One region of the Bradyrhizobium sp. SPXBL-02 genome, then DNA from elsewhere that is predicted to be linked to it. Evidence: predicted binding sites of a transcription regulator. Region 1 holds the regulator's gene; the other holds the start of a gene.
What was found. Region 1 encodes LexA, which represses DNA repair genes until DNA is damaged. Its sites were predicted from a motif close to TGTTCNNNNTGTGTTCNG; they were not measured.

Region 1 (3,203 bases):
CGCCGTCGGCCGCATTCCGGCGTTCGGGATCGCGCCGCTGATCGCGGCGAGCCTCGGGCTCATCGTGATGGGCCTGTTGCGCACGCCCTTGCGCTGGTCCGGCGCCCTGGTGCTGCTGGCGGCGATCCTCTGGGGGCTGTCGGTGCGCCAGCCTGATGTCCTGATTGCCGGGGATGGCGCGAGCGTCGCGGTCCGGGGCGGGGATGAGCGCTTGCAAGTGATCCGCGCCAGCAAGGACAGCTTCCTGCTGAAGGAGTGGCTGGCCGCAGATGCCGATCCGCGTGATGCCGGCAACGCCTCGTTGGCGAGCAGCGTGTCATGTGACGAGTCCGGTTGCGTGGCGCCGCTCGCGGACGGACGGCTGATCGCGTTGGCGACGCGCATCGACGCGCTGGCCGATGATTGCAGCCGCGCCGCGTTGGTGGTGACGGCGCGGCCCGCGCCGCCCGATTGCGCGGCGATGGTGGTCGATCGGGCGCGTCTTGCCAGTCAGGGCGCGCTGGCTCTGACGCGAAGCGCAGAGGGTTTTTCGGTGCAGGCGGTGAGGGCGAGAGGGGCAAGCCGTCCTTGGCTGCCGGCCGGCGCCGGCGAGGGGGATTTCGACGGCAGCCTCGTGCCGAAGACGGCCGTGCCTCGCAACCGGGACGCAACGCCATCGGAGGCCGACTTGCAGGCCGACGATTGAAGATCAATGCGGGGAAAAACCGGTCCGACGGGATCCCGCAGGACGCAAACCATACCATCTCGCCGGCCGCGGCCGGCGATGGCATTTGAATTTGGCCCTCGACTTTTCGGTCGGGGCCGACCGCGTCAGCCGATCGGCAGGCGCGTGATCGTGGGCCGCGTGTCGGCGACGATCTGCGGCTTGTGCTCGCGCTCGATGGCTTGCTGCGTCACCGGCAATTGCAGCACGGTCGCGCGCTGGCCTTCGACGAGCTGCGTCACCAGCACGTACTTGCCGTCCGGAAATTCGATCGCGTCATGATGGCGATCGGGAATGTGCGGGTCGATCTTGCCGAACTTGCCGACGCGGGAGTTGACGGTGCGCGTCCAGATCCAGCGGTTGTCGTAGCGGACGTTATCGGCGAAAGCGAGCTCCGTTCCCGGCAGCAGACAGACCGCGACGGAGAGATCGGCTTCGGAGGCGAAGCCGCGCGTCGAGGTGCCGCGGAAGGTTGTCGTGACGATCGTCTCGCCAACTTCGGCGGGGCGCGTCGCGACGGCATGCAGGCTATAGTCACACATCGGGTGCTCCTCATACTGGGATAGCGACCCGCGTCTCTTTCGAGGCGCAGGCCTCTATCAGAGTGGAAGCCTCCAACGCTCTGCTCGGTTATGGGCAAATCTGCGGCTCGCATCCGCAGCACGCGATCACATTATCTTTCCCGGATTCGATAGGAACAAACCTCGCGTCCTTGCATTTGGCCCGCACTATCGGCGCTGTCGGCACAACTCTACCGGCGGAGCGAAATGGCCGCGTGTCCGCATGGGCGAGTGTCGCGCGGGAAGAGGCGCCGAACAGTCAGCGCAGAACCAGAAAGACCATCCAGCCGGAGCGGACAAGTATCCGCTCCAATCTTGGATCGACGATCGAAGCGCGCGTAGCGCTTACTTCCGGTATCAGTACTTCCGGTAAAGCCCGATCAGCTTGCCCTGGATCTTCACGCGGTTCGGCGGAAGAATGCGGACCTCGTAGGCGGCATTGGCGGGCTCGAGCGCGATCGAGGCGCCGCGGCGGCGGAAGCGCTTGAGCGTGGCCTCCTCGTCGTCGATCAGCGCCACCACAATGTCGCCGGTATTGGCGGTCTCGTTGCGCTGGATCAGCGCCATGTCGCCGTCGAGGATGCCGGCCTCGACCATCGAATCGCCGCGCACCTCGAGCGCGTAGTGCTCGCCGGAGCCGAGCATGTCCGGCGGGACGCTGATGGTGTGGCTGCGGGTCTGCAGCGCCTCGATCGGCGTGCCGGCCGCGATGCGGCCCATCACGGGCACCGCGACGGGGCGCTCGCCCTCATCCGCGGGCGGGCTGGAGCTCGCGCGCACCTTGCCGAGATTGCCCTCGATGACGCTCGGGGTGAAGCCGCGGCGATTGCCGGCTGCGGCCTGGAGCTCGGGCAGCTTGATCACCTCGATGGCACGGGCGCGGTTGGGCAGGCGGCGAATGAAGCCGCGCTCCTCAAGCGCAGTGATCAGGCGATGAATGCCTGACTTCGAGCGCAGGTCGAGCGCATCCTTCATCTCGTCGAAGGACGGCGGCACGCCGCTTTCCTTCAGACGTTCGCTGATGAACCGCAGAAGCTCGTATTGTTTGCGCGTCAACATCTCGACCAAAGTCCCCCGGTTGATGTCGTTCGATTCCGAGACGATGAAGTCGGCAATAAGCCGCTACATCCTCGAAACAAATCATGAACGGACACTATATGTTCGATATGTGTTCCGCAACTGCTTAATTTATGGTGAACGCGGCTGAACTCGCGGAATGCGTGTGGCTCAGCAGCTCAGACGGGCAGCCGCAGCACCTCGCAAGGTGTGCCGGCCTCGGCCTTCGGCGCGAACGGTGCGCGCACGAGAAGTACCTGTGCCGCAGAGAGATTCGCAAGCAGGGAGGAGTCCTGATGGCTGACGGGAAGGGCGACGCGCGTGCCGTCGTCGCGCACCTCCAGCCGCGCACGCAGATAATCCTCGCGCTGATCGTTGGCGCCGAGGTCGCGGCCCAGCACGGCGCGCTCGCGCTGATGATGAATCACTGAACCGCCCGACAGGGCCCGAATCAAGGGCACCATGAACAGGAAGGCGCACACGTATGACGACACGGGATTGCCGGGCAGGCCGATCACGCGCATCGCGCCGAGGCGACCATGCATCATCGGCTTGCCGGGCCGGATCGCGATCTTCCAGAACGCCATCTCGATGCCTTCGCCCTTGAGCGCCTGCTGGACCAGATCGTGGTCGCCGACCGACGCACCGCCGGTCGTGACCAGGATGTCGGCACCGCTCTCGCGCGCGCGGCGGATGCCGGCGGACGTGGACTCCAGCGTATCGGCGGCAATTCCGAGGTCGATGGTCTCGGCGCCCTCGCTGCGGGCAAGGGCGTGCAGGGCATAGCCATTGGAATAGACGATCTGACCGGGACCAGGCGCGGTGCCCGGCATGACCAGCTCGTCGCCGGTGGCGAGAATCGCGACCCTCGGGCGGCGGATAAC
Region 2 (3,203 bases), 3.7 Mb from region 1:
AGGTCAAGGCCTTCGCCAAGACCATGGAGAGCCAGCCGATCGCGGTGATCCCATTCGATTCGAAACTGTTCTCGACCGCGGCCAATAATGGCCAGATGATCGCGGAGGTCTCCAGGAGCCACCGCACCACCGTTCTGTTCCAGAACATGGCGAACCGCCTCGCCGGCCGCGGCGAGGTGAAGAAGCCGAAGCGCTCGCTGCTCGAACCGCTGCTGAAGAAGCTGAAGGGCAAGTCAGGACGCGTCTCGGCCCCGCATCGCAAGGCGTCGTAGGCGTCACAGCAGAAGGGGCGGATTACCTGTCCGCCCGCTGCTGCTTCTTCGCCAGCAGCTGCTTGAGCGCCGCGACCTTGGCCGCGGCCTGGTCCGGCGGCAAATCTGCCTTCACGAGGATTTCGGCCTCGGCCTCGCGACCCTGCAATCCCAGCACGAGCGCCAGATTGGCGCGGACCCGCGCATCGTTCTGATTGCGCTGATAGGCGCGGCCGAGCACCTGTTCGGCCTTCGACAGGTTGTTTTGCAACATATAGGACAGGCCGAGATTGGACAGCACGGTCGGCTCGTTCGGCACGATCTTCAACGCCGCGGCGTAATATTGCTGCGCTTCCTCGTTGCGGCCGAGCTGATCGAGCACAGCGCCCTGCGCCGACAGGATGCGCCAATCGGGATCCTCAGGGCTATGCGCCCGGCCGAGGACGTCGAAGGCCTGCTGGAAATTGCCGTTGTCGGCGAGCGCGCGGCCATAGCCGGCGAGCAGCGACTTGTTGCCGGGATGAGCGAGCACGGCCTGCTCGAGCACCGCGACCGCCTGCGCACGCTGGCCGCTGTCGCGCAGCGCCTTGCCGTATTCGATGGCAATTGCGGGATCGCCGGGCTTGGCGCGATAGCGCTCGCGAAGTGCGTCCATCTCCGGCCTGGCGTCGGCCCTGGTGTCAGACTTGGCGCCGTCCTTGGCGGCGGACTCCTTCTTGCCGCCGAGCGCGCCGGTGACGTCCTCGATGCCGGTGGTCTGACAGCCGCCGAGGGCAAGGATCAGGACGGCAGAACACAGATATCTCGCCGGGGGAAAAGCGAGGGACGAACGCTTGGACATACTCTGATCACTCGGCAACTGATCAGAGATGCTTACCGATTAACGCTAAAGTCCCGTTAAGGAGGCGGACCTGTCGAGGTTCAGTCGACGAATTCGGCACCGAATTCGCAGCCGATGCGCCAGCGCAGGCGGCATTGGCGGGAATAATCGGGCGCGAAGATGATGGTGAATTGCGGCGGCACTTCCAAAAATTCCGCCACCACTTTCACGCCGCCATCCGAAATGTCCGTGATCGTGCAATCCCGCGGCAGCGAGCCCGCGCCAAAATGGATTTTGGCGAGGCGGCTGCACACCCGACGTTCGCTTCTCCGGCGATTTGCAAGCATTTGAACTCTTCACCCGTTAGACCACGGCCCATCCCGCAGGCCTAGCAGTAGCGGACATTCGTTGGAATGTGCTGAGGAGAGCGACTTGCATTCGAGACGTAGTCTCCGCGGCGCGTTTACGCCCGGTTAGGATTTGACCGGGCGCCAGCGGATTGTTCTCGTATTGTTCTTGCGGAGACGGCCGTGCTCTGCTACCCCTAATTGCAGGACAGGGCAGGCTGGTTCGGCATGGTTCAGCGGGTTTCTACCGTCGCCTTTGAGGGGATCGAGGCCCGCGCGGTCGACGTGCAGGTGCAGGTCGCGCCCGGCCTGCCGGCCTTCGCCATCGTCGGCCTGCCGGACAAGGCGGTGTCGGAGGCGCGCGAGCGGGTGCGCTCGGCGCTGATCGCCTCGGGGCTGGCGCTGCCGGCACGGCGGATCATCGTCAATCTGGCCCCGGCCGACCTGCCCAAGGAGGGGAGCCATTACGACCTCCCGATCGCGCTCGGGCTGATGGCGGCGATCGGTGCGATCCCGCCGGATGCGCTGACCGGATTCACCGTGCTCGGCGAGCTCGGCCTCGACGGCTCGATCGCGCCCGTGGCCGGCGTCCTTCCCGCCGCGTTCGGCGCCAATATGCGCGAGGAGGGGCTGATCTGCCCGGCGTCCTGCGGCTCCGAAGCGGCGTGGGCGAGCCCGGACATCCAGATCATTGCGGCGAGTTCGCTGATCCAGATCGCCAACCATTTCAAGGGCACGCAGGTGCTGTCGCGGCCGACGCCGAAGGTGCACGAGCCCGCCGCCTCGACACTCGACCTGCGCGACATCAAGGGCCAGGAAAGCGCCAAGCGCGCGTTGGAGATCGCGGCCGCCGGCGGACATCATCTGCTCATGATCGGCGCGCCGGGCGCGGGCAAATCGATGCTGGCGGCGCGCCTGCCCTCGATCCTGCCGCCGCTGTCGCCAAGCGAGCTGCTCGAGGTCTCGATGATCGCCTCCGTCGCCGGCGAGATCGAAGGCGGCGCGCTGACGGCACGGCGCCCGTTCCGCTCGCCGCATCATTCCGCCAGCATGGCCGCCCTCACCGGCGGCGGCGCGCGCGCCAAGCCCGGCGAGATCTCGCTGGCGCATCAAGGCGTGCTGTTCCTCGACGAATTGCCGGAGTTCGATCCGCGCGTGCTGGATTCGCTGCGCCAGCCGCTGGAGAACGGCGAGGTCGCGGTGTCGCGGGCCAATCACCGCGTCACCTACCCTGCCCGCTTCATGCTGGTCGCGGCGATGAATCCCTGCCGCTGCGGCAATGCGTTCGAGCCCGGCTATGCCTGCAAGCGCGGCCGCATCGACCGCTGCTCCGCCGATTACCAGGCGCGCATCTCCGGTCCCCTGATGGACCGCATCGATCTGCGCATCGAAGTGCCGGCGGTGACCGCCGCCGACCTGATCCTGCCGCCACCGGCGGAAGGATCGGCCGAGGTCGCCGCCCGCGTGGCGGCGGCGCGCGACATCCAGCTGGCGCGCTATGCGGATGCAGGCCTGCCCCATGTCCGCACCAATGCCGAGGCCCCCGCTTCCGTGCTGGAGGAGATCGCAAAGCCGGACGCGCAGGGTCAGAAACTGCTGCGCGACGCCGCCGAGACGATGCGGCTGTCGGCGCGCGGCTATCACCGCGTGCTGCGCGTGGCGCGCACGCTGGCCGACCTCGATCATGCCGACAAGATCGGCCGGCTGCACCTGGCCGAAGCGCTGTCCTACCGCGCACTCGCGGAGGATGTGCGCCAGCTGGCGTAAGCCCGCCCTCGCATCAAC

Region 2: the regulator LexA is predicted to act here: its motif matches at 1,572-1,589, upstream of ACNJYD_RS00950 (YifB family Mg chelatase-like AAA ATPase).

The regions. Positions count from the first base shown of each region.
Region 1 is NZ_CP182474.1:3,888,155-3,891,357, forward strand. Features, by position in the region: gene ACNJYD_RS18040 (ComEC/Rec2 family competence protein) at 1-685, shown strand, start outside; gene ACNJYD_RS18045 (hypothetical protein) at 811-1,245, opposite strand; gene lexA (transcriptional repressor LexA) at 1,621-2,322, opposite strand; gene ACNJYD_RS18055 (molybdopterin molybdotransferase MoeA) at 2,499-3,203, opposite strand, start outside.
Region 2 is NZ_CP182474.1:201,209-204,411, reverse strand. Features, by position in the region: gene ACNJYD_RS00965 (AAA family ATPase) at 1-272, shown strand, start outside; gene ACNJYD_RS00960 (tetratricopeptide repeat protein) at 295-1,092, opposite strand; gene ACNJYD_RS00955 (PilZ domain-containing protein) at 1,173-1,418, opposite strand; gene ACNJYD_RS00950 (YifB family Mg chelatase-like AAA ATPase) at 1,647-3,185, shown strand.